2 linked regions of the Pedobacter sp. W3I1 genome follow. Each later gene encodes a partner of the first gene's protein in a complex. Links are inferred from orthologs where the notes say so. Each region holds a gene or a part of one and is shown on either strand. Other genes may lie near its edges.

Evidence for each region.
Region 2: the proteins of pheT (region 1) and pheS are in contact, whole or in part, in a crystal structure (PDB 6P24), measured with the Escherichia coli proteins. The link is inferred for Pedobacter sp. W3I1 from one-to-one orthologs.

What each region holds. Positions count from the first base shown.
Region 1 is NZ_JAUSXN010000001.1:5,082,255-5,098,861, reverse strand. What follows is about bases 6,243-9,295. They hold pheT (phenylalanine--tRNA ligase subunit beta), read left to right. Parts: upstream 6,243-6,595; coding sequence 6,596-8,995; downstream 8,996-9,295. Other genes in these bases: QF042_RS20820 (hypothetical protein), read left to right, coding at 9,027-9,295; QF042_RS20830 (hypothetical protein), read left to right, coding at 6,270-6,464; QF042_RS20835 (hypothetical protein), read left to right, coding at 6,243-6,254. Outside these bases: QF042_RS20870 (MFS transporter), read left to right, coding at 1-1,082; QF042_RS20865 (phosphoribosylglycinamide formyltransferase), read right to left, coding at 1,112-1,690; rpsT (30S ribosomal protein S20), read left to right, coding at 1,932-2,186; DNA repair protein RadC, read left to right, coding at 2,256-2,954; QF042_RS20850 (endonuclease/exonuclease/phosphatase family protein), read left to right, coding at 3,060-3,896; QF042_RS20845 (prolipoprotein diacylglyceryl transferase), read left to right, coding at 3,900-4,658; QF042_RS20840 (radical SAM protein), read left to right, coding at 4,664-6,058; more of QF042_RS20835, read left to right, coding at 6,060-6,242; more of QF042_RS20820, read left to right, coding at 9,296-9,317; QF042_RS20815 (cell division protein ZapA), read left to right, coding at 9,351-9,641; rny (ribonuclease Y), read left to right, coding at 9,957-11,528; QF042_RS20805 (DUF962 domain-containing protein), read left to right, coding at 11,665-12,180; QF042_RS20800 (TonB-dependent receptor), read left to right, coding at 12,292-15,108; QF042_RS20795 (hypothetical protein), read left to right, coding at 15,224-16,426.
Region 2 is NZ_JAUSXN010000001.1:1,735,637-1,752,145, reverse strand. What follows is about bases 12,512-15,466. They hold pheS (phenylalanine--tRNA ligase subunit alpha), read right to left. Parts: upstream 14,532-15,466; coding sequence 13,491-14,531; downstream 12,512-13,490. Other genes in these bases: kbl (glycine C-acetyltransferase), read right to left, coding at 14,680-15,466; QF042_RS07455 (hypothetical protein), read right to left, coding at 13,081-13,491; QF042_RS07460 (TetR/AcrR family transcriptional regulator), read right to left, coding at 12,512-13,079. In the rest of the region: QF042_RS07535 (aspartate aminotransferase family protein), read left to right, coding at 1-1,040; QF042_RS07530 (response regulator transcription factor), read left to right, coding at 1,093-1,770; QF042_RS07525 (HAMP domain-containing sensor histidine kinase), read left to right, coding at 1,845-3,155; QF042_RS07520 (hypothetical protein), read left to right, coding at 3,278-3,751; QF042_RS07515 (hypothetical protein), read right to left, coding at 4,005-4,433; QF042_RS07510 (RluA family pseudouridine synthase), read right to left, coding at 4,515-5,201; panB (3-methyl-2-oxobutanoate hydroxymethyltransferase), read right to left, coding at 5,353-6,168; QF042_RS07500 (hypothetical protein), read right to left, coding at 6,277-6,411; carA (glutamine-hydrolyzing carbamoyl-phosphate synthase small subunit), read left to right, coding at 6,447-7,559; QF042_RS07490 (hypothetical protein), read left to right, coding at 7,633-8,493; QF042_RS07485 (ABC transporter ATP-binding protein), read left to right, coding at 8,590-9,354; QF042_RS07480 (ABC transporter permease), read left to right, coding at 9,435-10,556; QF042_RS07475 (Fic family protein), read left to right, coding at 10,675-11,160; QF042_RS07470 (Fic family protein), read left to right, coding at 11,192-11,632; QF042_RS07465 (hypothetical protein), read left to right, coding at 11,688-12,371; more of QF042_RS07460, read right to left, coding at 12,504-12,511; and 2 more genes.

The sequences.
Region 1 (16,607 bases):
TAAGTGCTGCTTTTATGGTTCCACAAGGAATGGCTTTTATCCCCGATTTATTTCCTGACCCTAAAGAAAGAGTAAAAGTTCTCGGTATATATGGTAGCGTTGCAGGCATTGCTTCTGTTGCTGGCCAATTTTTAGGTGGTTTGCTTCCTGGGCTTGAAATTATTTCACAAAGCTGGCGTTTAATTTTTTTAATAAATGTGCCCATAGGGATAACTGCTGTTGTATTGAGCTTAAAATACCTTAAAGAATCGCCAGTAAAAATTGCTGAGAAATTTGATTTTACCGGAGGCTTGCTACTCATGTTAACCTTAACCACATTTATTTATCCGCTTATTCAGGGGAGGGAATTGAACTGGCCGATATGGAGCATTTTGATGCTGGTACTATCGGTAGTTTTGCTTCTTGTCTTTATTTATGATCAGCGGTTAAGCAAAAGGTTGGGAAGGAATTCTTTGCTCGATACCAGGGTGTTTAAGAATTTTGATTTCAGAATCGGACTTTTAATTTCTCTGTTTTATTACTTCGTTCAAGATTCTTACTTTTTGATCAACACCGTTTATTTACAAAATGGGATGGGCATTAGTTCCATTCATACCGGAATCTATTTTGTTTGTCAGGGGATCGGTTATGTGCTTGCATCTATGTTTTTTGCAAGCCGGGTAACCCGTTACGGTAAATATGTATCGCTATGCGGATCAGTTATTATGATTATGGCGCTCGTTTTTCATCTGGTTATATTCGATTCACGTGATGCCGCTCAAGGACAAATACCAATTGTATTGTTTGTTTATGGAATTGGCTGTGGTACAATCTTGCCTTCTTTAATGACTATATCTTTAAAAAGTATTCCCGAAAATATGTTAGGGGCCTCATCAGGTATTTATTTAACATTGCAACAGGTCTCAGTGGCTATAGGGGTTGCAGTAATTGGGGGCGTTTTCTTTCAACGCCTGGGTAATCCACCAATATTAACATCGTTTCCGCTTGCTTACCGATGGGCAACATTACTAAATATAGGCTTTCTTATTATCGTAAGTGCATTATTGATTTTGATACCAAAAAGAAATAAACCACCGGTTTAATTAGAATCATGTTAGTGTCTTATTAAAGGTTATTTTTTTATCTTTTTAACAATGGTTTCTACAATACGTGGGTAATGCTGGTGTTCGAGCTGCTGACCTTTAAACTTTACCATTTCCAGGTTGTCGTTTTTGTCGATTCTATAGCGGGCCTGATAAATATACTCGCCTTCATCGTAGTTTTCGTTAACATAATGAATCGTTATTCCACCTTCAGTTTCGCCGGCGGCCATAACAGCATTATGTACATGATCTCCGTACATGCCCTTACCGCCAAATTTAGGAAGGATTGCCGGATGGATATTTACAATTCTACCAGGGTAAGCGTGGATCAGGTTTTGGGGAATTAGCCAAAGAAAACCAGCCAGTACAATAAAATCGATTTCAAGATTTTTGAGCAGGTCTATTACTTCATCTGTTTTATAGAACTCGTTTTTGTCGAATATATGAGTGGGGATTTCGAAATTATCAGCTCTTTGTAGCACATAGGCGTCTGCATTATTGGTTAATACCAAAGAAATTTCTATCTCGTTACTCCGTTTAAAATGCTCCATCAGCTTTTGGGCATTAGAGCCAGAACCTGATGCAAAGATGGCTATTCGTTTTTTCACTCAAAATCGTTTTGTCCAAAAATAGTATTTTTAAGCCTGTTTTCTTAATGGAAAAGAATTTTTATTCAATTATGTTAAAGTATTATTAATGAATAATTTTAACGTATTTTTGCAGTCCGGAAATAGGGTTCAATTTTAATGAAAAAAAAGTTGAAAGTGTTTTGTAATTTAAAAACATTAATCCTATATTTGCAACCCGAATTATAGGAAACGAATAAGAAAAATAAAAGGCTAAATAGAAATGGCAAATCATAAATCTTCATTAAAAAGAATTAGAGCAAACGCAACAAAACGTTTACGTAACAGATATCAGGCAAAAACTACACGTACCTTTATTAAAAGATTACGTGCTGCAGAAGATAAAAAATCTGCATCTGATTTATTGCCTAAAGTAATCTCTATGTTAGATCGTTTAGCTAAAAAGAGTATTATCCACAAAAACAAAGCGGCTAATAACAAATCAAAATTAACGAAATTCGTTAACGGTTTAAAATAAGCCAATTTTTTTACGATATTAGTAAGGCATCCTAATCAAAAGTTAGGATGCCTTTTTTTGTCTAAAAAAATGGAAAATTACGAACAAAAACTAGGGATAAAGTTATGGGCTGAAGAAGATCGCCCGCGTGAAAAACTTTTATTACATGGCCGAAGACATTTAACAGATGCCGAACTGATTGCTATTTTAATTGGCTCGGGAAGTAAAAATGAAACCGCTGTAGATTTAAGTAAAAGGGTTTTATCTTTTTACGATAACAATTTAACAAAACTGGGGAAAGCCTCCATTCTGGATCTTTCGAGGTTTAGAGGTATTGGAGAAGCCAAAGCATTAACCATTATTGCCGCTTTAGAACTTGGTTTACGGCGAAAGGAAACCGCAGAGGAGGCCATTACACACATTACCACTTCTAACGATGTTTATAAATATTTACATCAAACTTTCGCTAATCTCAATCACGAAGAGTTCTGGATAGTACTTCTAAACAGGTCTAACCGGGTGATAGGTAAATTTTTGATCAGTAAAGGGGGGCAGGCAGGTACAGTAGCCGATCCGAAAATTATTTTTAAAACAGCTTTAGAAAACAATGCGGCAAATATTGTATTAGCGCACAACCATCCTTCAGGAAATTTAAAGCCCAGCGAGAGCGACGATAAATTAACCCGGAATATGGTTGCTTCAGGGAATTTGCTGAGTCTGTATGTGGTTGATCACCTGATTTTCGCTAATAACCGTTACTATAGTTATCGGGATGAAGATTTAATTTAAAGATATTAGATTGTTAAAGTACAATTAACGTTAAATTAGTATAATAGCGGCTTAAAATTAAGTGTTACTTGCCAGCCGGCATTAATTTATGGTGTAATTATATTTATGAATACTTTAAAAATCATCCCTGTTTTTCTTTTATTAACGATTGTGGCTTTCGCTCAGAAAAAAGCTGTTCCAATTAATATCATTACCTATAACATCCGCTTAAATGTAGCATCAGATGGTGTTAATGCCTGGCCAAACCGAAAAGAGAATGTAAAAGCATTGGTGAAATTTCACGATGCTAATATTCTTTGTGTACAGGAAGCCTTACCTGAACAATTCGATGCCCTGCTCGAAAATTCTAATTTCGATGTGGTGGGTGTTGGTCGTGAAGATGGAAAGAGAAAAGGAGAATTTTCAGCTGTTTATTTCGATAAAGACCGATTTACTAAAAAAGATGGAGGAACGTTTTGGCTATCAGAAACGCCTGATGTTCCGTCAAAAGGATGGGACGCTGCACTTAACCGGGTATGCAGCTGGGTTAAATTGTACGATAAGCTGAATAAAAAAGAATTTATCGTTTTTAATACCCACTACGATCATATTGGAGTGAAAGCGAGAATTGAATCAGCCAAATTATTGAAACAAAAAATACAGCAGATAGCACCTGATTTGCCGGTTGTTTTTACAGGCGACTTAAATGTAACGCCCGAAACTGAAGCTATTGCTACAATCAAATCTTTTCTTATCGATGCGAAAGATATTTCTATAGAGCCTCCATATGGCCCCACAGGTACTTTTAATGCCTTTGATTTTAACAGTGACCTGAAAAACAGGATCGACTATATTTTTGTAAACAAAGGATTTAAGGTACAGAAATTCGCTGTATTAACCGATAGTAAGGATAAAAGGTATTACTCGGATCATTTACCTGTTTTTTGCAGACTTTGGTTTTAATACATGTTGTTAAAATCTTTGTTTCCCTTTCAATTCGAGCTTTTTGGTGAGCAATACCATTATCACTATATTTTCGAAACCCTGGCATTTATAATTGGTGTGAGGTTATATTATTATAATAAAAAGGGGATTGTAGATCCGATATCTGACGAAAACAGGTTGTGGATTATGTTGGGTGCCATGCTTGGAGCTTTAATCGGTTCGCGTGTAATTGCTGTGCTCGAAACGCCCGAGGTTATCCACCATCTTAGTTTTTCAGTTCTTTATCAAAGTAAAACCATTGTTGGCGGTTTGCTTGGCGGTTTGTTCGGTGTCGAATTAATAAAAAAGATAATAGGCGTTCATATTGCCTCCGGAGACATTTATGTTATCCCGATTTTGGTGGCGCTGATTATAGGCCGTATTGGTTGCTTTTCGATGGGGATCGATGAGCCAACTTATGGCGTTCCTACCCGCTTTTTTATGGGTATGGATCTGGGAGATGGTATACCGCGGCATCCCATCATGCTCTACGAAATGATTTATCTCACGCTTTTGATTTTTCTTTTTAATCGCTTAAAACATAAGGAGCTAATTAACGGAGATCAGTTTAAGTTATTCATGGTGCTGTATTTCTTCTTCCGTTTTTTGATAGAATTTATAAAACCTTACCATTCATTATTTTTAAACTTAAGCAGTATTCATTGGTCTGCATTGTTTATTTTTATGTATTATTATAAATTCATCATCAGAATTTCGAAACAGATTTTACCTCAACAGTAAACATTATGGCCAATACCAGAGATTATATATACTACGATTATACCAAAAGTCTTTGCCCCGAATGTTTACAGCTTTGCGATGCGAAAATTGTTTTTCAGGATGCTAAAGTGTTTATGCTGAAAAATTGCAGAACACATGGCGATAGCAAAGTAATGATTGCTGATGATGTAGAATATTATAAACAGATCAGGAATTACAATAAACAATCGGAAATGCCACTTAAGTTTAATACCAAAGTGCATTACGGTTGCCCTTATGATTGCGGTTTGTGTACTGATCATGAACAGCATTCGTGTTTAACAGTAATAGAGGTTACCGATCGTTGCAACCTGGCCTGTCCAACCTGTTATGCCATGTCGTCGCCAAGTTATGGCAGACATAGAACTTTGGAAGAAATAGAGCGGATGATGGATGTTGTAGTGGCAAACGAGGGTGAGCCCGATGTGGTTCAGCTCTCAGGCGGAGAACCAACGGTACACCCCGATTTTTTTAAGATTTTAGATCTCGCCAAAACCAAACCCATTAAACACTTAATGGTGAACACCAACGGCATCAGGATTGCCAAGGATATTAATTTTGTAGAGAAACTGGCAAGTTATATGCCCGATTTTGAAATCTACCTGCAGTTTGATAGTTTCAGTGCAGAGGTTTTAACTAAATTACGGGGTGAAGACCTTACGGAAGTAAGGAGAAAAGCCATCGATCATTTAAATCAGTTTAATGTATCTACCACATTAGTCGTTACCTTGCAAAATGGATTAAACGATCATGAAATTGGCGATATCTTGGATTATGCGCTTAAGCAGAAATGTGTTCGTGGCGTTACTTTCCAGCCTACTCAGGTTGCCGGAAGAAATGATGATTATAATGATCAACAGGGAAGAATCACTTTAACCGAGGTACGTAGAAAAATTTATGAGCAATATCCAACTTTTACCCCACAAGATTTAATCCCTGTGCCATGCAATCCCGATGCATTGTGTATGGCTTATGCATTAAAAATCGGCGATGAGGTGATCCCGATGACACACTTAATCAATCCCGAAGATTTGCTCAACAATTCAAAAAATACGATTGTTTTTGAACACGATGAAAAATTGAAAGAACACATGCTCAACTTGTTTAGTACAGGTGTTTCGGTAGATTGTGCCGAAGATACCTTTGGCGAATTGATGTGTTGCCTGCCCAGGGTAAAATCAGATAGTTTAAGTTATGATAATTTATTTCGGATCATCATCATGAATTTTATGGATCCCCTGGATTTTGATGTACGTGCAGTTAAAAAATCATGTGTACACATTGTGAGCGATAAATACAAAATGGTACCTTTCGAAACCATGAATATTTTTTATCGTGACAACAAAATAGATCTGATCAGAGAAAAATTAAATATGAACTAACATGGGAGGTTTATTCGGATTATTCATTATTTATTGCCTTACTGCGGTTGTACTATTTGTTGTTGGGATTATTCAGATTATCATTAAATCATCAAGAAACGAACCCGTAAAACCTGGGCTAAAATTGCTTATTATTTCAGTAATTATGGTGGTAATCGGTTTTGGTGCTTGTGCAGTATTGCTCGCCAACAGTTAATCTCAAACTTAATTCATGGAAGTTTTTATTATATATTGGGTAATTGTCGTATTGTTGTTTGTAATTGGCATCATTCAGATCATCGTAAAAGCAGCTAAAGATCAACCCGTTAAACCCGGGCTTAAATTGGTTATTGCCTCCGTTATTATGCTGGTAATAGGAGCAGGGGCATGTGCAGTAATTCTATCTAATCTAAATATTGGACATTAGTCATTTTTATTGCTAAGATAGCGGGTTTAACTTTCTCCTTTGACCTTTAAATAATATCTTTGCGTTTTATAAAAATAGAGTATCAGCCGGGATTTGTCTTGATACCTGATGCTCAAACTTGATACTCCAAAATGAAAATATCATATAACTGGTTAAAACAATTTGTACAGATTGATAAAACACCTCAGGAACTTTCGTTAATCCTTACCAATGTTGGTTTGGAAGTAGAAAGTGTAGAAAAAGTGCAGCCTGTTGTAGGCGGTTTAGAGGGATTAGTTATTGGCGAAGTATTAACTTGTGTACAGCATCCCAATGCCGATCGTTTACGCATTACTACGGTAAATGTTGGCGGTAAAGAAAACCTTCAGATTGTTTGTGGTGCTCCAAATGTAGGCGCTGGTCAAAAAGTGGTAGTGGCTACAGTGGGCACAACGGTATATCCTTTAGAGGGTGAGCCTTTTAAAATAAAAGAATCAAAAATAAGGGGAGAACTTTCTCAGGGCATGATCTGTGCCGAAGATGAAATTGGTTTAGGTAAATCTCATGATGGGATTATGATCCTTGCCGAAGATACCGAAATTGGGATTCGGGCAAAAGATCATTTCAAAATGGATGATGATTTTGTTTTTGAAATCGGGTTAACACCAAACCGTGCTGATGCAGCTTCACATTTAGGTGTGGCGAGAGATTTGGCCGCTTATTTCAGAAGCGAGTATGAAATGCCTGATCTTTCAGCTTTTAAAACAGATAATGAAAACCTGGTTATTCCGGTAGAAGTAGAAGATTTAACAGCTTGCCCACGTTACAGCAGCCTTACGCTTTCTGGTGTTACCGTAAAAGAATCGCCAGAGTGGTTAAAAGATAAATTAAAGGTAATTGGTTTACGTCCGATCAATAATGTAGTTGATATTACCAATTATGTGCTTCATGGCTTAGGACAACCTTTGCATGCTTTCGATGCCGATAAAATTACCGGTGGAAAAGTAATCGTAAAAAAAGTTGCCGAAGGAACACCATTTGTAACGCTTGATGATGTAGAACGTAAGTTGAGTGCAGATGACTTAATGATCTGCAATGCCGATGCACCAATGTGTATTGCAGGCGTTTTTGGTGGAAAATCTTCTGGAGTGGATGCCAATACTAAAAATATTTTCTTAGAAAGTGCTTATTTCAATTCAGTTTCTGTTCGTAAAACTTCAAAAAGACACGGATTAAAAACGGATGCATCTTTCCGTTATGAGCGTGGTACCGATCCGGAGATTACGGTTACGGCTTTAAAATACGCGGCTTTATTGATTAAAGAGCTGGCTGGAGGAGAAATTTCTTCATCAGTTTCTGACATTTATCCAAGCCATATCAAACCGTTCGAGTTTGAAGTAAGTTATACTAACATCAATAAATTAATTGGTGCAAATATTCCATCAGCAGAAATTAAACATATTATTACAGCTTTGGGGATTTCTGCAACCAATACGGCTGATGATACTTTAGCTTTAAGAGTACCATCGTTTAAAGTTGATGTGACCCGCGAATGCGACATTACAGAAGAAGTATTGCGTATTTATGGTTATAACAATATCGAAATCCCATCTAAGGTAAATGCATCGCTTTCTTATAGCATCAAGCCTGAAAAAGAAAATACGCATAACGTAATTGCAGATATGCTTACCTCGAATGGTTATGCAGAAATTATGTGCAACTCGTTAACTAAATCGGCTTATTCGAAAAATTTAGACGAAGCCGTATTTATTTTAAATCCGTTAAGCAGTGATTTAAATGTAATGCGTCAAAATTTATTGATGCCGGCTTTAGAAAGCGTAGCCTACAACCAAAATCGTAAAAATGCTGATGTTAAATTTTACGAATTCGGTAAAACCTATCATTTGATCAATGAGCAGTATGTAGAACGCTCAAGGTTGTTATTATTAGTTGCTGGGGCTAAACAGAGCGAACAATGGAACCACAATGCTAAACCGGTTACTTTCTATAATTTAAAATCGGCGGTTGATGCGATTATGTTGCGTTTAGGCATTACAAGTTATCAATCTGATGCTTTAAATGATGAAAACTTTGCTTACGGAATTAAATATTTCCGTGGGGATAAAACCCTGGTCAGTTTCGGTGCCGTATCAAAAGCCGACCGTAAAGTGGCCGATGTAAATGCAGGCGTTTTTTATGCCGATTTTGATTGGGCTGCCTTGTTAGATATTGTAAGAAAAAATAAAATCGTGAACAAGGAGGTTTCGAAGTATCCCCAAGTGCGCAGAGATTTATCTTTATTGATCGATCAGGCTGTAACTTTCGATACCTTGAAAGGTATTGCTTTTAAAACCGATAAAAAGCTGATCAAGGAGGTTGGTGTATTCGATGTATACGTTGGCGATAAATTACCAGAAGGGAAAAAATCGTACGCTTTGAATTTCATTTTGCAGGATGAGGAACAAACCTTAACCGATAAACAGATCGAAAATACAATGCAGAAACTAATCGCGAATTTAACCGCACAAGCTGGTGCAGAAATTAGGAAATAAAATATAAATTCGTATTTTTAGAAATAAATTCATGACTTCTGTTGCAGATCAATTAGATAAAGTATTACAAAAAACGGCTCAGGTATTGGAGTTATGTAATGCCCTACAGGAAGAAAATGATTTATTAAAGCTTGAAAATCAATCGTTAAAAGTAGCACTCGATACGGCGAAGGGCAAAAATGTAGAACTTGATGAAAAATTAAGGGTTACAAAATTGGCTAAAAGTATAGAGGGAACAAGTGAAAAATCGCTTGATATTAAACAAAAAATTAACGATTTTGTGCGGGAGATTGATAAGAGTATTGCATTATTAAAAAAATAATGATGCAAAGAAATCAGAAACTAAGCTAAACAAATGGGAGAAATCTCGATTAAAATAACCATTTCCGACCGTATTTATCCGCTAAAGGTGAATATGGAAGAGGAAGAAATTGTGAGACGGGCAGCAAAAATGATCAACGAACGCATAAAAGATTATCAGGATAATTATGCGGTTAGAGATAAGCAGGATCTTCTTTCTATGGCTGTGTTGCACTATGCAACAGCGGTATTAAGAACAGAAAACAAAGTACAAAGCCAGGATACTGCTGTTGCCGATAAAGTTGAAGAATTGGATGTTTTACTGAGTAATTTCTTTTCAAAATAAGGTTCGTTCTTTCAAAGCTTGCGTCACTCTGAACTTGTTTCAGAGCCTGTTTAATAAGATCCTGAAATAAATCAGTAATTATTGGGTCAGGATGACAAAGGCTTTAAATATATTAGCACAAAAATATAGCCGCAGCTAGTTTTTGAGTTTCAAATTTTATAAAACTTAACACTTCAATATCTATAGGGTTAAGAGGGCGTATTTCATCTGCTATGGCACCTGAAAATGGCTTAAACCCTAATTATGCTTAGTTGAGGTTTAAAATGTATGAGACTTTAAAAATTAGTTGCGGTTTTTTTTTACTTAAAAAACAAAATGGAAATAGTTGAAATATTAGGATACGTATTTGCCGTAATAGCGGGTATAGCTATCGGAGTAGTGGTAGGAAGATTCCTCCTGCGTAACTTGCTTAAACAGCAGGAAGTTGCTGCACAGAACAAAGTGAAGAAGATTTTAAAAGATGCAGAAAACAATGCAGAAATTTTAAAAAAGAATAAACTTTTAGAAGCAAAAGAGAAGTTTTTGCAAATGAAAGCTGAGCACGAACAAGAAGTGACTGCGAAGAACAACAACATTAACCAACGCGAAAATACCATGAAGCAAAAGGAGCAATCGGTAAACCAGCGCATGGAAAATTTTAATAAAAAAGAACAAGAACTCGATAAGCAAAAAAGTGTTTTAGAAAAGCAGACCGAAATTGCGATTAAAAAGCAAGAAGAGGTTGAGGTGCTGAAAAACCAACACTTAACGCAATTGGAAACCATTGCAGGTTTATCAGCCGAAGAGGCTAAAAACCAGTTGGTAGAAAACTTAAAAGAAGTTGCGCGTACACAGGCAATGATCCAGATTAAGGATATTGTTGATGAAGCTAAACTGACGGCAAGTAAAGAGGCTAAAAAGGTGGTGATCCAAACCATTCAGCGTACAGCTACCGAAGCGGCTATCGAAAATTCTGTGTCTATTTTTCATATAGAAAGTGATGAGATTAAAGGTCGCGTTATTGGCAGAGAGGGTAGAAATATCCGTGCTTTAGAAGCCGCAACCGGTATCGAGATTATTGTGGATGATACACCAGAGGCCATTATTTTATCAGGTTTCGATCCGGTAAGAAGAGAAATAGCCCGTTTGGCTTTACATCGTTTGGTAACAGATGGTCGTATCCACCCGGCTCGTATTGAAGAAATTGTAGCGAAAACCAAAAAACAGATCGAAGATGAGATTGTAGAAATTGGTGAGCGTACCGTAATCGATTTAGGTATTCATGGTTTACACCCTGAGTTAATCCGTATGGTTGGCCGTATGCGCTACCGTTCATCTTACGGACAAAACCTGTTACATCACTCGCGTGAGGTAGCTAATTTCTGTGCTACCATGGCTGCAGAACTAGGCTTAAATGCTAAAATGGCTAAACGTGCAGGTTTATTACATGATATAGGTAAAGTGCCTGATGATAATCCTGAATTGCCACACGCAATTTTAGGGATGCAATTGGCCGAAAAATATAAAGAGCATCCTGAAATTTGTAATGCTATTGGAGCCCACCACGATGAAATTGAGATGACTTCGATGATCTCTCCAATTATTCAGGCTTGTGATGCGATTTCTGGCGCCCGTCCAGGTGCAAGGCGAGAGGTGGTAGAAAGTTATATTAAACGCCTTAAAGATTTAGAAGAACTGGCCTTATCTTACCCAGGCGTTGAAAAAACGTTTGCCATTCAGGCTGGTAGAGAATTACGCGTAATTGTAGAAAGCGAACGCATTACTGATGCGCAGGCAGAACTTTTGGCTGCCGATATTTCGACCCGTATTCAAACTGAAATGACTTATCCCGGACAGATTAAAGTTACCGTAATTAGAGAAACCCGCTCTGTAGCATTTGCGAAATAGATTAAATCGTCATCCTGAACTTGTTTCAGGATCTTAGTAATAGAAAAGATGCTGAAATAAATTCAGCATGACGAATGGTTTAATAAACAAAATATTAAGCGATGGATATTCCATCGCTTTTTTTTATTTTTACATAATGAGCAAGCAAACCATCACAATCGAACCCAAACGACCAGTAGATGTACTTTTTGATAAGTATGCCGAAAGTCATCAAAATCCAACAAACAAGCTGGTGCACTGGATCTGTGTTCCATTAATTGTATTCAGTTTATTGGGTTTGATCTGGCAGATCCCTTTTCCACATATTGGTTTTTTGGGCAGCTATAACGGTTTCTTTAACTGGGCATCATTTCTATTGGCCTTTAGCTTATATTATTACTTTACACTTTCGCCAGTATTGTTTTTTTTGATGATATGGGTGGTTGGTCTAATGAGTTACATTATTGTAAAAATTGAGCAGGCGGTGGGTTTAGGCAGCGGAACGGCTTATGCTATTTATGCAGTAATATTTGTAGCTGCCTGGATTGGTCAGTTCATTGGTCATAAAATTGAAGGCAAAAAACCCTCATTTCTGGATGATGTTAAGTTCCTGTTAATAGGTCCGATCTGGTTATTGCACTTCATTTGTAAGAAAGTGGGTATTCGTTACTGATTCGAAAAGTGCTTAACGTTTAGTTAACCTTAAGGTAAAGTAATATTAATTAACACCTAACTTGTAGTTAACACTGCGGTAATACTTTTGCCCTTATCAAATAAAGGCAAATTGGATTTACTAAACTCTTTTAAAAGAGCGGCACTTACTGTGTTCGCTTTAACGATCAGCATACTTGCGTATGCACAAACAGGAAAAATTTCTGGAACAGTTACCGATAAAAAAACGGGTGAGACCTTAATTGGAGTAACGGTTAAAATTAAAGGTACAACTAAAGGTACTTCTACAGGTGCTGATGGTAAATATACTATTGCTGCATTGCAAGATGGTAAATTTATTATCGAAGCATCGTATGTAGGTTATGCTACAAAGGAAGTGCCATCTGTTGAAGTAAATGGTGGAGGTACAACTACCTTAAACCTGGCGCTTGATGAATCAAATTCTCAAAAATTAGCTGATGTACAGGTAAAAGGTCAGTCCAGTAGAGAAACTGAAACAGCACTTTTATCGCTTCAAAAAAATGCAATAGAAATTAAACAAGGTATCGGAATCCAGGAACTATCTAGAAAAGGTGTAAGTGATGTTGAAGAAGGATTGACAAAAATTACCGGTATTACTAAAGTAGACGGTAGAGGTTTATTTGTAAGAGGTTTAGAAGACAGGTATAATAACTTATTAATAAACGGTTTAGCAGTACCTTCTAACAATCCGTTTAAAAAAATTATCCCCTTAGATCTTTTTCCAACAGATATTGTAAGTGTTTTAGAAACTTACAAAACTTTTAACTCAGGCTTATATGGCGATTTTGCTGGTGGAACTTTTAACATTGTAACCGCTAAGGGCGAAAAAGCAGTAACCAAAATTAATATCGGTACCAGCTTTCTTTCAAACAGTAGCTTTAAGAAATTCTTAAGACCTGAGGGTGAGACTTCAATCGGTGATTACTTCGGCTTTGCAGGAAGTGACCGTAAACTACCTAAGGTTTTTGGGAAGAAACCATCATCTTATACCATGACTGGAAACGAAGCCAATTCGCAATTCGGATCGGGTTTCGATGTTGAAGAGGGAAATGCGCCTTTGAATACAAATATTGGTATACTACATACACGAAAAATCAGATTTGAAAACAACCGCTATTTCCAGTATCTGGTTTCTGTAAATACAGATAATAATTTTCAAATCAGAGAGGGAGTAGATCGTTTCTTTAATACCGCACAAGGTATTTACGACAACAACTTATATACCACTAAATATAGGTTTTCTACCAATTCATCGGTATTAGGTGCAATTAATTATGGTACCAACAGGTTAAACCTTAATTTAAATGCCTTTTATTTAAAAGGAACAGAAACCATGATTCAGGATCAACTGGGTTATACCAATAGCCAGGCTACAGTTACTAACTCATTTATCCGTTTAAACCAGTTGCAAAAAACCGATTTCTTTACCGGTCAGGTGTTCGCGAATTATAAAATAACGGAAGACGACAGACATAGCATAAGGGCAGGAGCTTCTTATTCAAAAACAGGTTATGAGCTTCCTGATAGAAAATCGTTTAAAGGAGTACAGCTAGATGCGAATACCACATCAATTAGTTATACTGGCAACAGTATTTCAAGACAGTATATGGATTTTAACGGCGATTTCTTCGGATCTGGTTTACTGGAATACAACTTGAAGTTTGGAAACGGCGATAAAGAAAAAGCCAATAAATTTACTGTAGGTTACAATGGCTCTTTCAATAAAATAGAATCTAATTTCAGGTTTTTAGTTTCGCAAAACCTCGCCTCTAATAGTGCTACTTTTAATACTAATCAGCCTGATGCTACGTTGGCCGACCAGATTGCCAATGGTGGCTTTACTTATAACGAAGGTACAGGTGCAACCTACCTTGCCCGCATGCAAGAAAGTGTTAACGCTGGTTATGCCGATTTATCGCTGGTTATAGGCGATAAAATTAACATCAATGGTGGGTTAAGGGTAGAGCAATCGCAACGGGTTACAAGATTCAGAAACCAGGGAACTTATGATGATCCTTTTTTAAGGGTCACAAAAAACAAAACAGATGTTTTACCAGCTTTAAACTTTAAATATTCGGTTAGCGAGAAAACCAACTTAAGGCTATCACTTTCAAAAACCTTGACCAAACCGGTTATTATGGAAGCTTTCCCATTAGAATTCGTAAACCCGGATGCGACTATCGAAAATGGTAATCCGAACGTGATTAATAGCCAGAATTACAATTTAGATGTGAAATATGAATTTTTCCCTTCTAATACCGAAATGTTTGCCATAACCGGCTTTGCCAAATATTTAAAAAATCCTATTGAGCGTTTGTTTACACCAACAGCGGGTAGCGGTGGTTTAGCCATTACCTATGATAACTCTAAAAAAGCAGTTTTATATGGTGCTGAATTAGAATTTTTATTGCAACTCTCAAGGTTCAGCGAATCGCTTTCTAATTTCTCAGTTGGTTTCAATACCTCGTTGATGTATACCCAAACTACTATTGATAAGGTAAAAAATAGTGCTGAAACTGCCGCAATTGGTAACGAGAATACCCGCAAGTTGCAGGGCGCTTCACCATGGTTAATCAATGCCGATATCAAACACGAAAGTAATTTTGGTAAAAACTGGAAAAGCACCATCACATTAGCCTATAATATTTATGGCGAACGTATTTATGCGGTAGGTACCAATGGCTTAGATAACTACTACGAGAAACCATTTGGAAAATTGGATCTGATCTGGAGCAACAAGATTTCGAGCAAGTGGGATTTAAAGTTTGGCGTAGAGAATATCTTAAACCCAACTTATAAAGTTGATTTGGGCGAAAAGAGCTTAGTGAAAATATATGAGAACAGCCTTACTGTTAAAGATTATAAAAGAGGTGTTGGCGTGTCGTTAGGCCTTGGCTACACATTCTAATTTAATATTGCGATTTCTTAACCTTCGGTTTACGTAATGTTAAACCTGGGTTAATGTATTCAAAACATAGGAAAACTAAATTTACACATCAAAGGAAAATTAAAAAATATTAAAAATGAAAAAATTACTTTATGCAATTGCTGTGTCAGCTACAATTTTTACGGGCTGTTCAAAAGACGAAGATGATGAAATCCCTACAAAAGTTCCGGTAGTAGGCGAAATCACAGGCGATATTACAGCTAACAGGACATTGGCTTTTGGTAATTATACGTTAAAAGGTATTGTTAAAATTCAATCAGGTGTTACTTTAACTATCGAGGCCGGTTCTACTTTTACCGCTGATAAAACTGATGGTGATGATGGTTTAGTAGTATTAAATGGTGGTAAGCTAATTGCCAACGGTACTGCAGATAACCCGATTGTATTAACCGAAAAATCAAAAGTTGGTGGCTCTTGGAATGGTATAATCATGTATGGTGATGCGCCGATTGTAAACTCAGCAGCACCAGGGGTACAAACTTCAAACTCCGAGGATGGTTTATTATTGCCATATGGTGGATCTAACACTGCCCACAATGGTGGTTCATTAAAATATGTAAGGGTAGAATATGCAGGTCGCGTAATTACTACCAACTCAAAAGAGCAAAACGGTTTCTCTTTCTACTCAGTGGGTAGTGGAACAGTATTAGAAAACCTGGTTTCTTATAAAGGAAATGATGATGGTTTCGAATTTTATGGTGGTACTGTAAGTGCTAAAAACTTAATCTCTTATGGTAATGCTGATGACGCTTTCGATTGGCAAGATGGCTGGAGAGGCCAGGATAATACCAACTGGTTTGCTTATCAAACTGGTGTGGGTAACTACGGTATGGAAGTAGAAGCAAAAAGTGTTAACAATGCATTTTGGCCTAAAGTAACCAACATTACTTTAAAAAGAGCTGCTGGTACAACAACAGAAGCACAAAGCGAAATCCAGTTAGATGCTTTCCAGTTTAAAGCAGAAGGTAATGGCGATTATAGCAATATCGTAATTGATGGATATAATAGCCAAACAACACCAACAGCACTTGTCGGTGGGGCAGTTCAAATCAAAGATTTAGTTACTTATGACCATCAGGTAACAACCGGAAAAATTAAGTTAACTAATGTTAAAGTAACTAATACCCCTACATTGTTTATCGCAGGTGCAACAACTTTTACAGTAAACGCAGCAAGCTTTGGTGCCAATTGGACCATTTCAACCACTGCAACAGGTGCTTCTTTAACAAAAGGCAAATGGGCTACTGTTGATGGTGTAGATTTATTAGCTAATTTATAAGCATTACACTTCCTGTACCAACAGGATGTTAAGAAAAGGTATTCATTGTGATAATGGATACCTTTTTATGTTTCATAGTAAAACCGTTATTGTTGAGGTACGAAGCAATGGCGAATGCTCACACCTCTATCGTCAATCTAATATAGCATTCCTGATCTCGTATTAAAATGATTTATTCTCC
Region 2 (16,509 bases), 3.4 Mb from region 1 along the record:
GCCATTGTCATCCGGCTGTGGTTAAGGCTATCCAAGAGCAGGCAGAAACTTATATGCACCTGATGGTTTATGGCGAATATGTGCAAACACCTCAGGTAAATTTTGCCAAAGCCCTTGCCGATATTTTACCCGAAAGTTTAAGCTGTACCTACTTTTTAAACTCAGGGACTGAAGCTGTAGAAGGTGCCATGAAACTGGCCAAACGTTATACAGGCAGAAAAGGATTTATTGCCTGTAAAAACGCTTATCACGGCAGTACACAAGGAGCTGAAAGTTTAATGGAAAGCGATTTCTATTCCTCAGGATATGGGCCATTTTTGCCACACGTAAGTTTTATTGAGCATAATAACGTTCCTGATCTCGAAAAAATCACTACAGAAATTGCTGCTGTTTTTATTGAGCCCATACAAGGTGAAGCCGGAATAAGGGTTGCCAATTTAAACTATATGCAAGCTTTGCGAGCAAAATGCACAGAAACAGGAACTTTATTAATTTTCGACGAAATACAATCCGGCTTTGGCCGCAGCGGTAAAATGTTTGCTTTCGAGCATTACAATGTTGTACCTGATGTGCTACTCCTGGCGAAAGGAATTGGCGGTGGAATGCCAATTGGGGCTTTTATCAGTTCATTGGAAATTATGTCGGTATTATCGCATACGCCAATTTTGGGTCACATGACTACTTTTGGTGGTCATCCGGTTTGTTGTGCTGCCGGGTTGGCTACTTTACGTACCTTGGTTGATGATCACATTGTGGATGAAGTAGAAGAAAAAGGGCAATTGTTTAAACAGCTCCTTCAACATCCTGCCATTAAAGAAATTAGGGGAAAAGGATTGATGCTTGCTCTCGAGTTTGAGAATTTCGAGATCAATAAAAAAATCATAGATGCCTGTATCTTAGACGGTGTATTGTCAGACTGGTTTTTACACTGCAGCAATTCTATGCGCATTGCCCCTCCTTTAATTATTACCAAAGAAGAAATTGAAGAAGCTTGCACAATCATTCTTAAAAATGTAAATTCAGTTTTCGGTTCGCAGTAAGCAGTTTTCGGTTTATAAACAATTGAACAATAAAACAATTTAGCAATATAAAATGAACGTACTCATAGTTGAAGATGAAAAAAGCCTGGCGCTTGAAATGGATGAATTCTTGAGCAAAGAAGGATTTATTGTAGAGCACGCCTGGAAAAAATCTTCTGCAGAAGAAAAGATATTTGTAAACAATTACGATTTCATTTTATTAGATCTGGGCTTACCCGATGGCGATGGTTTCGATATTTTGAAAGAGTTGAAATCTATGAAAGACCGGGATGACGCCGTAATCATTTTAACAGCCCGTAGTGCTGTCGACGACCGGATTAAAGGTCTTGATGAAGGTGCAGACGATTATTTGCCAAAACCATTTTCGCTAAACGAACTTTTAGCGCGTATGCACGCCATTACCCGTAGAAAACATAAGTTAGAAAAAAACGAGGTAAACATTCACAACTTCTTGCTCAATATCCAGAACAGAACTGTTTCTTTTGGTGATGAAAGATTAAATCTTACCAAAAAGGAATTCGAAATATTTAACTATTTGGTGCTGAACAAAAACCGTGTGGTATCGAGAATGAGTTTAACTGAGCACGTTTGGGGCGATATTTTAGAAGTAAATTCTGATTCCAACTTTGTTGATGTTCATGTTAAAAACCTGCGAAAAAAACTTGCAGCGGTTAACCCCACCGATTGGTTTGAAACCGTAAGGAGTATTGGCTATAGGATTAATTGCTAGAGTCGGGAAGTCAGAAGTCCGAGGTCAGAAGTTAAGCGCCAATCTACCAATGAACCAATGAACGATTAAACAAAATGAAGTTACAGGTTAAGTTTTCTTTATACAATGCAGTAACCAAAATCGCCATCATATTGGTGTTGGGTGCTATCATTTTATTCTCACTAGACAGACTTGCCTACAACCAGCTTGATAACCGTTTAATCAAAAAGAAGAACAAAATCATCGAAAATTTAAATGATGATGAGATCGACAGCCTTTTAAATAAAGAACAATCATTTACCGACTACAATATATTAAAGGAAGAATTTATTGTATTAACGGATATACCCGATAATCAAAAAGATTCTACGGCGAAGGTATTTACCGAGAAAAGAGAGATTGAGGGGGATATTGAAGTATATCGCATCTTAAACTATAAATTCTCTTATCATACAAATTGGTACAACCTGGAGATTGGAGAAACGATGACAGCACTCCAATCGATTAAAAATTCAATCCGTTTCTATATGCTGATTGTACTCGTTGCGGCACTGCTCATTACCCTTGTAGCTGATTATACCTTCTCTAATTTCTTACTCAAGCCCTTTTATCGCATTATCGATAAAAAAATCAACCTGGTTGATGATCCTTCCCATTACAATTACCAGAATATACCCACCAGTACCAGTGATTTTAAAATCCTGGATAACAGCATAAATTCTCTAATGCGTAAAATAAATACGCTTTTCGCTTTAGAAAAGCAGTTTATTGCCAACGTTTCGCATGAGTTACTTACCCCGATTTCAATTTTAAGTACACGTTTCGAAAATATGCTCAACACACCAGATATTCCTGTAGAGCACGAAAATAAGATATACGCATCACTAAAAACCCTGAACCGGTTAAAGGTGATTATCAACAGTTTGTTACTCATTTCGAAGGTTGAGAACAATCAGTACCTAAAAACAGAAGAAATTAGCCTTAAACGCGAAATAGATGATATATATGAAGATCTGGAAGATCGAATAGCGGATAAAAACATCAGTTATAGCGCACATCTTTCAAAGGATTTTCATTTCACCGGAAATAAAGCACTGATCCATACCCTTTTAATCAACATCATCAATAATGCAATAAAGTACAATGTTGTGGGCGGTTCCATTGCCATAACCGATAAAACCGAAGCGGAAAAATATGTCCTTACCATCAGCGATACCGGATCAGGCATGAGTGCGGCACTGGTAGAAAATGCATTCGATCGTTTTAAAAGGGGAAATACCGAAGAAAATGGCTTTGGTTTGGGGTTGGCCATTGTGCAAAGTATTGCCCGATTCCATAAAATAGATGTTGATATTAAATCTGAAGAACACAAAGGAACCAGTATTTTCTTATTCTTTTCAAAATGAGATTCCGCTGATAACGCTATCAACAAGACCCTGATCCATGTGAAGATCGGGAAAGGGTGACGTTTTTTTTGGCAGGGGCTTTGCTTAATAATAAAAAACCAACCCGATAAAAACATATTCCAATGAGAAACATTATCCCAATACTAGGAGCAGCCACTTTATTTATGGCATCTTGCCAGGGCGGCACGGCAAAAAAAACACAGGCCAAAATAGATTCTACCATAGTAACCAATGCAGCGGCAACACCCGATTCGATTCAGTGTTACCATTACATTAAAAACCGCGATACCGCTACCCTATCGCTAAAAACATCAGATAATAAGGTAACAGGTACATTGGGCTATAATTTATATGAAAAAGATAAAAATGCGGGCACTATAGCCGGAGTTGTTAAAGGCGACACCATAATTGCGAACTATACTTTTCAGTCTGAAGGCAAAACATCTGTTAGGAAAGTGGCTTTTTTGAAAAAGGGCGATCAGCAAACAGAAGGATTTAGTGATGTGCAGGAAGTAAATGGGGAAAGTAAGTTCAAAGATCTGAGCACATTAAAGTTTAATGGATCAATGATCTTTAGTAAAATTGATTGTAAATAAATTCCAAAGAGCCGTCATTCCCAGAGGTCAGTTTTTTATCAAAAAACAAAGGAGTTGGGTGACAGGTAAGATAAATCGTCATTTCGACCGCGGCGGAGAGATCTTTTAACATAGTCCAAAGATCTCTCCACTCCGCATTTGCTTCGGTCGAGATGACGCTAATCTTAGAATCTGTCATTGGTAAATGATTGGGAATCTTAGGCTTTAAGATTCCCGCGTACGCGAGAATGACGATTTTTCTATAGTTTGAGCTTTACTTAGTTACTGCTTCTTTCGCTGCTTTTGTCCACTCTTCGCTGAGCTTAAGCACGTAATCAGAATATTTTTGTATTTCGTCGGGTTTTAATTTACTCGCCCAACCCATTGCCTGATTTGACCAGGCGGTATATTTATCGCTTATGGCCTTAATTTCAGTTGCATTTTTACTTTTTACTGCTGCAATATATTCGTCTTTTAATTTACTATACTCAGCAAGACCCTTATTTACTTCTTCACTTGAGAAAGTCGGAACCTCTGTTTTAACGGTTTCAGTTGTTTTTGTAGTCACTTTTGTAACGGTGTCTCCATTAGCAGAAATTTCGCTTGAGTCTTTGGTCGTTTCCGTTTTTTTAGTACTATCGCACGATATTAATGTAGAAGCCAGCAGGCCTACTGCGGCTATTGATAAGATGGTGTTTTTCATAATTGATCTGGTTTTTAGCCGAAAGAAGACTAATATTGTGCCAAATCGTTAAAACCCCGATTAATCCGTAAATCATTTTGCCTATAAATCTTCAAACCGTTCCCAAAACCCATCAACAGGTAATTTGGCGAATATATTTACAGGTTCTTTTTTTACCGGATGTATAAATTGTAAGCGACGGGCATGTAGGCAAATACTTCCTTTTCTGCTTCCTCGCGGATAACCGTATTTATTATCACCCATAATCGGGCACCCCATTGATGAGAGCTGAACCCTAATCTGATGCGAACGTCCGGTTAATGGATCTACCTCCAAAAGATAATAATCGCCAACCTTAGCTTTTACTTTGTAAGAAAGCTCCGCACGCTGACTGCCGGTAACTTCTGTATTATAATAAGAAACTACATTTTTCTGTGGGTTTTTAACTAACCAGTGGATCAAAGTAGCTGACTCTTTTTCTGGTTTGTTTTTCACCACTGCCCAATAGGTTTTCTTTACTTCCCTGTTTTTAAAAACAGCATTCATCCGTTCTAAAGCCTTACTGGTTTTAGCAAACAAAATTACACCACTCACCGGCCGGTCTAAACGATGCACTACCCCTAAAAAAGCGCCATTGGGTTTATTGTACTTCTTAGCAATATACTTTTTAACCTGTTCATCCAAAGGCTCATCGCCAGTTTCATCCACCTGCACAATATCACCCGCCCTTTTATTAATGGCGATTAAATGATTATCTTCAAAAAGGATGTCGTTATCGGTAATGGGCATCGGTTAGTTCATTGGTTCATTCGTCATTAGTACATTTGATAAAGCAAATCGTCTATTACGAATAGTTTATTGGTTAATCGGTTAACTCTTTAATTGTTGGACAGTTATCTGTGAATTAAAAACTCCAAACTCATAACGCCCAACTCCAAACTTAGTATTGTTCTTTCTCGTTCGGGAAATCGTTCGCTTTGACGTCACGGATGTACGATTGTGCTGCGCCTAAAATTTCATCGTAAAGATTTATATACTGGCGCAAAAAACGAGGTTTAAATCCTTTTGTTAAACCAATCATATCATTTACCACCAAAACCTGTCCATCGCAGTTTTGCCCTGCACCAATACCAATAGTTGGGATATGCAGACTTTCTGTAACTTCTTTGCCTAGTGCAGCGGGAATTTTCTCTAATACGATTGCAAAGCAACCGGCAGCCTGTAAAGCCAAAACATCTGTTTTTAACTTATTTGCCTCTTCTTCTTCCTTAGCGCGAACAGTATAGGTTCCGAATTTATAAATAGACTGTGGTGTTAAGCCCAAGTGTCCCATCACAGGGATTCCCGCAGTGATGATCCGTTGAACAGATTCGATAATTTCTTCCCCACCTTCCAATTTAACGCCATGAGCTCCCGATTCTTTCATAATCCTTATCGCCGAATTTAAAGCTTCCTTCGAATTTCCCTGATAAGAGCCGAAAGGTAAATCAACGACAACAAAAGCACGCTTAACTGCTCTAATTACAGATGCCGCATGGTAAATCATCTGATCTAGCGTTATAGGCAAAGTCGTTTCATGACCCGCCATTACATTCGAAGCAGAATCGCCAACAAGTAAAACATCTAATCCTGCATCATCTAGTATGGTTGCCATCGAATAATCATAGGCCGTTAACATCGATATTTTTTCACCACGTTGTTTCATTTCCTGTAAAATGTGTGTGGTGACGCGTTTGATTTCTTTATGTACCGACATAGGATTTGTTTTGTGTTGTCAAAAGTATTGTTTTTTCTTTAAAAAGGTATAAGGTTTGAGGCATAAGGTTTAGGGTTGAGCAACCTTATGCCCTACACCCCAAACCTTTTACCTTATTTCACTTTTCTCTTTACATTCCCAATCTAAAGCTCTATCTTTGTACCCCGAAATGGAAGGGATATATTCATCTTTTTTTGCACCCTGCAAAAACGGCTCTAATGCCGAAAGCCATTCTTTTTTCAACTCTTTTTTAAATCAAAATCCATATTGTAATTACCATGACTAACTACACCAAGTTACCTGCGATTTTATTACTGGCCGATGGCACAGTTTTTTACGGCAAAGCGGCCGGAAAAATTGGCACTACTACTGGCGAAATTTGTTTTAATACCGGGATGACAGGTTACCAGGAAATTTTTACTGACCCAAGTTATTTTGGACAGATAATGGTTACCACCAATGCACATATTGGTAATTACGGTATCCACAAAGATGAAATCGAATCAGGTTCGATCAAAATCGCCGGTTTAGTCTGCAAAAACTACAACATTGTTTATAGCCGTAAAGAAGCGACAGAATCTATTCAGGATTATTTCCAGAATGATAACCTGGTTGCCATTTCTGATATCGATACACGTGCATTGGTTCGCCACATCAGAGATAAAGGCGCAATGAATGCGATTATTTCTTCTGAAATTACGGATTTAGAAGAGTTAAAACAAAAATTAGCTGAAGTACCTTCAATGGAAGGTTTAGAGCTTTCTTCTAAAGTAAGTACAACCGAACCATATTTTTACGGTAACCCTGAAGCAAGCTTAAAAGTTGCAGCTTTAGATTTAGGTATTAAGAAAAACATTTTGCGCAGTTTCGAAAACCGCGATATCTACGTTCAGGTTTTCCCTGCCAAAACCACCTTTGCTGAAATGGAAAAATTTAGTCCTGATGGTTATTTCATATCTAACGGCCCTGGCGATCCATCGGTTATGCCTTATGCTGTAGAAACCATCAAAGAAATTTTAGCGGTAAATAAACCTATGTTCGGGATTTGTTTAGGCCACCAGTTATTGGCTGAAGCTAATGGCATCGGAACAATGAAAATGTTTAACGGTCACCGTGGGTTAAACCATCCGGTTAAAAATATTATTAAAAACCATTGCGAGGTTACTTCTCAAAACCACGGTTTTGGTGTAATTCCTGATGAGGTTAGAAACTCTGATAAAGTGGAGATTACACACTTAAACTTAAACGATAAATCAATCGAAGGTATTCGTGTTAAAGGTAAAAAGGCATTTTCAGTGCAATATCACCCAGAGTCTTCTCCAGGTCCACACGATTCACGTTATTTATTCGATGATTTTGTTGAAGTAATGAAAGGTGAATTAACCTGGTAAAACAGCATTATTTCTGTAAAGCATTAAACACTGCTCATATTTATTGGCAGTGTTTTTTTATTTAAGTTAGGAGATGTTCAAAAACCTTTTTCTTGCATTTATTGCTATTGCGATAGTCTTGTTTAGTTCTTGCATCTCTAGATTGTCGAGGCCGGCAATTTCAGGCACCATACTAGATTATGAGAACAAGCCTATTGCAGGCTGTAAAGTGGGCGAAACTATTACTGATGCAAATGGTAAATTTTATCTCAAAGAAATCCGGTACAATAAATTTTTCATCACCGAAATTTTCATGATGGAAGCCCCACCGCTCCATTTTTCTGAAAAAATTAAAAAAAATGGTTATTTAAGCTACAATATAGAAGGCCACAACCCATTTGGCGGCGGACAGAGAAAAGGTGCATCGGTTAGTATTGATACCGTCTATCTAAAAAAGGTAAACGAGGTACTTAAAATTGAAGATTACATTTATACTAAATGGAAATTTGCCGCGAATAAAAATTTAGATACGCTATACGGAACCAATGCCAATTTTAGACTTCAAAATGCAGTAACCAACAACAGCAGGTTTATAGAAAAAATGCAATATGGATTAATCTATAAATTTAATACAACAAAGAAACCAGATAGCGCATGGAGTGCCGAGTCTTATGATTTAAAAACCACTTATTCCGTATCACTTAACCTTAACGGCACTTACACAGGAAAAAAGGTACGTGAATACCAAAATCCCTGGAAACACAGGATGGAATATGATCGAACTTATAGAGAATCGTACGTTATTCCGGGCGATAGTTTGAATACAAAAGGAACATTTAGCTTTTTAAAAGATAAAATTATTTTTTACAGCGCTTATAACAATACCAAAAACACCTATAAAATAGATTCGATAGATCGGGATGTAATTATTTTAACGCGAAAAAACGCCAATTAATAATTTTACCTACCACAAACATCATTTTACCGACATTTTCTGCTTCCCGGGTTAAAATTCATTTTCTATTCATTTAAAGCTCCTTACATTCGCAATATGGAAACAAAGAAAGCCATTATCAGCGTTAAAAACCTGGTAAAAAAGTATGATGATTTCGTGGCCGTTCAAGGTCTGAGTTTTGAAGTTTATGAAAATGAAATTTTTGGTTTGCTTGGTCCAAACGGAGCAGGAAAAACCACTACACTCGAAATAATAGAAACCTTAAGGGATAAAACATCAGGCGAAATTATTGTTGATGGTTTTTCTGTCGACAAACAACCGCAGGAGATTAAACAAATTATTGGCGTACAACTACAGGCAGCCGGTTATTATCCAAATCTTAATCTGATTGAACTGATCGAACTTTTTGCTGGCTTGTACGGCGCCAACATTAAACCGATGGAAATGCTGGAGAAAGTAAACCTTCAGGATAAAGCCAAGGCAAAATATAAAGCACTTTCTGGAGGCCAAAAGCAGCGTTTTTCCATCGCAACAACACTAATCAATCAACCAAAAATTATATTCCTTGATGAACCCACTACAGGGCTGGATCCGCAGGCAAGACGGAACTTGTGGGATTTGATTACCGAAATCCGTAATGCAGGAACAACGGTTGTAATTACTACACACTACATGGATGAGGCCGAACAGCTTTGTGATCGTGTTGCCTTTGTAGAGCGTGGTCAGATTATCGCTTTAGATACTCCGGATAATTTAATCGATAAATTAGTAAGCAGCGGTTTTGAGCGTAAAAAGGAAGTTAAAAAAGCCAACCTGGAAGATGTTTTCATTAACCTGACGGGCCAGGAGTGGCGAGAATAATTCACCCCCTAGCCCCCTGAAGGGGAACTTAAAACCTAGTACCTAATACATTTTTAAAAACAAAATCTAGCTGAACTAATATGCAAAAAGATATACACGAAAGAAATTCAAACTCCCCTTCAGGGGCTGGGGGCTATAATAACCTTAAAGCAACACTAGCCCTTGCCAAAGCGAGTTTCCGGTCGATTATGCGGAGCCCTTCGGCGGTGGTATTTACCCTTGCTTTTCCTTTGATATTTATTTTAGTCTTCGGATTTTTAGGCGGCGGTGGCACCCATATCGATGTTGGTGTTACACCAGGATCAGACGTTAACAACCCAGTAATGGGTATGCTGGGAAAAACAGGAATGATCCGCCTGGTAAAAGATAAATCAAAAGCTGAGTTTGATAAGCTACTGGAAAAAGGGAATGTTGATGCCATGATTGATGTACACAGGAAGGTAAATTCTACTGCTTATTCGGTTAATGTTGTTTACACCTCCGCATCGAGAGATAAAGGCGGGATTTTAAAATCAGTTTTAAATAATATTTTTTACGATAAAACCTTAAAGCCCACTGTAGCAGAAATAAAAGAAAGCACCGTTACAGGTCGCGAATATAAAACGATTGATTTTATCCTTCCAGGCCAATTGGGCTTTTCGCTATTAAGCACAGGTGTTTTCGGAACAGCATTCGTATTTTTAAGTCTTCGCCAAACCCTGGTAATTAAACGCTTTTTTGCAACACCCGTAAGGCGTTCGAGCATTGTGATTGGCGAAGGGATCGCCCGTATTGGCTTTGCCTTAATTGGCGCATTATTTATCATTTTAATTGGCCATTTCTTTTTTGGCTTTACCCTTGTACATGGCGCACTCACGGTCGTCAATATGCTTATACTGGCCACACTTGGTGTTATTGTGTTTATGGGCTTTGGCTTTATTATTTCGGGCATTGCCAAAAGTGAAAGTATGGTACCTCCAATATCAAACATAATTACCCTGCCACAGTTTTTATTATCGGGAACATTCTTTTCTATTGAGGCTTTCCCAGGTTGGTTACAGCCGATTAGCAGAGCCTTACCACTCACTTATTTAAACGATGCCATGCGCAAAGTAGCTTTTGAAGGGTTAGGTTTGTGGGACGTTAAATTCCAGATTATGATCCTATTACTTTGGGGCATTGGTATTTATGCCGTTGCGGTAAAAGTATTTAAATGGGAATAAGCACTCTTAAAAGCATTTTGAAATGATAACGTACGTGTTATCATTTTTTTTTGGATAAAAATCTTTAATATCGGATAAGTAAATTTTCAAATCCAACCGATAATTATTATATTTGGGTATGTGGGAATTCGATTTAAGCGATTTAGAAGAACTACTACCTCAAATAGATAGGTTGTACGAAAAAAAGGCTAGGCTGGAAACCTCAAGGCCATTGCCTAATAGCGCGCTACACCGTATCAAAGAAGATCTCACCTTAGAATGGACTTACAATTCCAATAGCATAGAAGGGAACACCTTAAGCCTGAAAGAAACCCAGATGGTTTTACAGGAGGGTATGACCGTTAAAGGCAAATCGTTACGAGAACATTTTGAAGCTTATAACCACGAAAAAGCTATTGATTACCTCTATACCTTAGTCAATAAGAATTATAGCTTAAGAAGCATTGATATCCTATCGCTTCATGGCTTAGTGCTCAGAAGTATAGAAGATGACTACGCAGGCCGTTTAAGAAACGGCGGTGTGCGCATTGTGGGTGCGAATTTTACACCACCGAATGCCAGCAAGGTTTCTGATTTATTAGATCAATTAAATCACTTTTGTTAATGATAATCCTTTGGGATTAAATGATATTGTATTGTCTACTATTTTCCATCATAAACTCGTTTGGATCCATCCTTTTTTTGATGGGAATGGTCGTACTGTAAGGCTTGCCATGAATTTACTACTCATGCGAAATGGCTTCCCTCCTGCTATTATCCTCAAAAACGACAGAAAGAAATACTACGAGGCACTTAATCAAGCCAATAAGGGTAATTACCATAAGCTTTGTTTGTTAATGATGCAGGCCCTGGAACGTTCGTTAAACATCTATATAAATGCATTGCCAGGAAACACCTACGGAGATTACGAACTAATATCGCATATTGTTTCTGAGCCTGATGTTCCTTATGGCCAAGAATATGTGAGCCTATTGGCCAGGCAGGGCAAAATAGATGCCTATAAAGAGGGCAGAGATTGGCTCACTACAAAATCTGCGGTACAAAGCTATATCAAAACACGTAAAAGAAAACGTTAACTTTTTTTAACTTTTCGGTGGATGATATTGGTGTAATTTTACCGAAAAATATTTAATGAAAAGTTTGATCATCTTTTGTAGTATTTTACTTGTTACCAATACTTCAAAAGCACAGTTTAAATTCTTAGCCAATAACAGCTCTAACCAGTACAAGGCCAAAATTTTTGTCGATAAATGTGAGGGTAATGCTTGTAGCGGAAAAGCCACTATTATTATTTATGATAAGGCCACAGACAGAGAAGTAGACACCTTCCACTCTGAAGATTTCGATTTTGGCTTAACTGAATCTCAAAATGCTAAACTTGGATGGCTGGAACTCGGCAAATATCAAACACCTTTAATTTTTGGCGATTTTAATTTTGACGGCTTTGAAGATCTTGCCATCAGAAACGGCAATAATGGCGCATATGCCAGCCCATCATACGAGGTTTATTTAGCATCAAAAGAAAACAAATTTCTACTGAGCAGGGAACTTACCAAAATGGCCAGCGAAAACCTGGGCATGTTTGATATTGATAAAAAGACAAGGCAAATTGCTATTCATCAAAAAGATGGATGTTGTTTTGATAAAACCATTAACTATAAATTTGACGCTAAAAACGTACTATACGAAGACTCATCCGTAATTGAAGATTCGAGCATCGCCGATAACGTTACGGTGATTACTCAAAAACTTGTTGATGGAAAAATAAAAAGAACCGTACAAAAATTTAAGGTGAAAGATTATTATAATCAATAAATCAGCTAATTTATTAATTTAATGATCTGTTTTCAGCTATTTCACCAACGCGATCGTCATACTGAATTTAGTTCAGTATCTATTATGCAAATAGACCCTGAAATGAATTCAGGGTGACGCCAGTAAGTAAATTTAAAGCGCTGCTTTTACCAGGAATGGCAGTATTTCTTTCTGGAAACTTACAAAGTTCTTACGAACGTCAGAATCACTAACAGAAGTAAATGCAAAAGAAAACACAATACTTTTACTCGCTTTTAGCAAAAAGGCCAGTCCTTCTCTTCTTGCAGGGTTATTTTTAAAGTTATCCAATTGCAGGTATGCGGCCAATAATAAGGCTTCAAGCTGATCTGATAAATGTTTTAAAAATTCCTGTGAGTTTGCATTTTCGCGAACAAAATCCCAACCGATAAACTCGTTACAGGCCGTGAAAGATAAACGACTGGTTTTCATTACCAAGGCTTTTAAATGTTCTTCTTCTGATGCGTAGCTTAATTTATTATGCAGGATTTCGTGAAGATTCTGATCCAGGTAATCCATCAGGATACTATCCAGCACCTGCTCCTTACTCTCAAAATATTTGTAAATAGTTGCTTTAGCTATACGTGCCTTTTTAGCAATTTCATTTACACTGGTTTTATGGTAACCGTATTTTCTAAATAGTTCTTTGGCAGCCTTTTTTACTGTTTCTTTTATTTTTTCAGCTTCCATTTTAATTGCTTACGTGTATTAGTGTGTTGCCTTGCAAAGAAACATTGTATGCTTTTAAGCTTCTTTCTGCAGGTGCTTTTTGTGGGCTGCCATCAAGCAGTGAAAATTTAGCTCCCGAACAAGGATCGGTTGCCGTTACGCCACTGTCATCGGGTGCTACCTTGCAGATTTTCTCCGGGTTTACGGTACTACAGCGATCGAAGGCGACATATCCTCCAAGTGGCGTTTTTACAATTAATAGTCCACCTACCCCATTATTCGAGACTACCAATACGTTATTTACCGATTTAAGGCTAAATTCGGTTATCGTTACATTATAATTTACAGGCACATCAGGTATGTAACCTTCATCTTTACCGCAACCTGTGGCAATTAGGAGTACAAACAATATGCTGTATAGATATTTCATCATTAGATTAAAGCAGATTTAAATTGCTTTAAGAAACGCGCATCATTCTCAGAGAATAAGCGCAAATCTTTAATTTCATATTTTAGATTGGTAATACGTTCTATTCCCATTCCAAATGCAAAACCACTATATTTTTTCGAATCGATACCGCAATTTTCCAAAACATTGGGATCTACCATACCACAACCTAAAATTTCTACCCAACCACTGTATTTACAGAATTGGCAGCCTGCTCCTTTACAAATGGTACAAGAAATATCCATCTCTGCAGATGGCTCTGTAAAAGGAAAATATGATGGACGGAAACGCACTTTGGTACCTTCTCCGTATAATTCCTGAACGAAATAAAACAAGGTTTGCTTTAAATCGGCAAATGAAACATTTTCGTCAACATACAAACCTTCCACCTGATGAAAAAAGCAGTGTGCGCGGGCAGAAATGGCCTCATTACGATAAACGCGGCCTGGCATAATTGCTCTGAATGGTGGCTGGCCTTGCTCCATCATGCGCACCTGTACTGAAGAAGTATGCGTACGTAAGGCAATATCGCCTTTCTCACCACCTTTTTTGATGAAGAAAGTATCTTGCATATCTCTTGCCGGATGCTCTTCAGGGAAGTTCAGTGCCGAGAAGTTATGCCAATCATCTTCAATTTCAGGACCTTCTGCTACTGTAAAACCAAGTTTAGCAAAAATCTCTACAATTTCTCTACGCACTAAAGCTAAAGGATGGCGTGAACCAATCTCAAAACCTTCGCCTGGTAAAGTTAAATCTTCTTGCAAATTTTCACTTTTCACCTCAGCACTTTCTGTAGATTCTTTTAAGGTGAGGTATTTTGATTCGGCAAGTTGTTTAAACTCATTTAAAACTTTACCTAATGATCTTTTTTCTTCAACAGAAACAGATTTGAATTCATCGAAAATCTCTTTAATGATGCCTTTGCTTCCTAAATATTTGATGCGGAATTGCTCTAATTCGTCTGCTTTTTCAGTTACGAAAGCATTAATTTTATCGGTATATTGTGTTATTTTATCCTGTAACATGGCTTCAAATATACGGCAAATTATCCAATAATTTTAGGGTTGGTGAGTTCAAATAATCTGTTTACAATACCATTATAAAAGAAAATGAACCCATAAACTACAAAAGCCGCTTAAAGCGGCTTTTGTAGTAATCGTAAATCTATAGGTTTTAAATTACACCCAATTCTTTACCTACTTTAGTAAATGCAGCAATCGCTTTATCTAAATGATGTTGCTCATGTCCGGCTGATAACTGTACACGGATTCTCGCTTTGCCCTGTGGTACAACCGGATAAAAGAACCCGATTACATAAATACCCTCTTCTAACATTTTAGCAGCAAATTGTTGTGCAATTTTGGCATCGTACAACATTACCGGAACAATTGGATGAAAACCTGGTTTAATATCAAAACCAGCCTCGGTCATTTTTTCACGGAAATACTTCGTATTATTTTCTAACTTATCTCTTAATGATGTGGTTTCGCTTAACATATCTAATACTGCAATAGATGCACCTGCAATTGCTGGCGCTAAGGTATTAGAGAACAAATAAGGACGTGAACGTTGACGGAGCATATCGACAATTTCTTTTTTACCTGAAGTAAAACCACCAGATGCACCACCTAAAGCTTTACCTAAAGTACCGGTAATGATATCGATACGATCTATTACGTTGAAATGTTCGTGTGTTCCGCGACCATTTTTACCAATAAAACCTGTACAGTGCGATTCATCGATCATAATCAATGCCTCATATTTATCAGCCAGATCTGCAATTTTATCTAATGGAGCAACTGATCCGTCCATAGAGAAAGCACCATCGGTAACAATAATCCTATGTCTGCAATCTTTGGCAGCGATTAATTGTTTTTCCAAATCTTCCATATCTGCATTTTTATACCGGAAACGTTGGGCTTTACACAATCTAACACCATCGATAATTGATGCGTGATTTAACTCATCAGAAATAATAGCGTCTTCGGCATTAAATAATGGTTCAAAAACACCACCGTTTGCATCAAATGCAGCAGCATATAAAATAGTATCTTCAGTGCCTAAAAATTTCGAAATCTTAGCTTCCAGTTCTTTGTGCACATCTTGTGTTCCGCAGATAAAACGCACTGAAGACATTCCATAGCCATGATCGTCGATTGCTTTTTTAGCTGCTTCTATCACTTTTGGATGTGAAGAAAGGCCTAAATAATTATTTGCACAAAAGTTGACTACTTCAGCACCGCCGCTTACTTTAATGTCGGCACCCTGAGGTGTAATGATAATACGTTCGCGTTTAAATAATCCAGCGTTTTCGATTTCTTCAAGTTCTTTTTGAAGAACAGGTTGTAATGTTTTATACATGGCCTTTTTATATGGTTGATTTTAGGCCCAAAGTTATAAAAAAAAGTCTTCTCCGACCTAAAAAGGCAATTTTATCCCTATATTTTGCAGACAAACGTTTGATCGATTAAGTAATCAGTACCAATCTGGTATTATTTTTAAAAATGATCTATCCGGATAATTTTTTTTCGATCTTAACAAACTTTAACACACCCCTATATGTATAGTCTTAAAAGTTATTCGATATTTATAGCTTACTAATCTAACTTATGATAAGAATTTGCGCGCTCCTGTTTTTTTGTGGCCTTACCAATATTATTTCAGCTCAACAAGCTACCATTACAGGTATAGTTAAAGATAATAGCGGACAACCTATTCCTTTTGCATCGGTTTATTTAAAAAATACAACTAATGGAACATCGGCAAATATCGATGGAAAATACTCCATGAAGTTAAAAAATGGTGAATACACTTTAAGTTTTAGGGCTGTGGGCTATAAACAGCAAGATCATATTATTAATCTTTCGGGAGATCAATCGCTTAACGTCACATTAACATCAGAAACTTATACTTTAGAAAACGTAAATATCAGGGCAAATGCTGAGGATCCGGCTTACGCCATTATCCGCAAGGCCATTGAACAGAGAAAAGCACATTTAAATG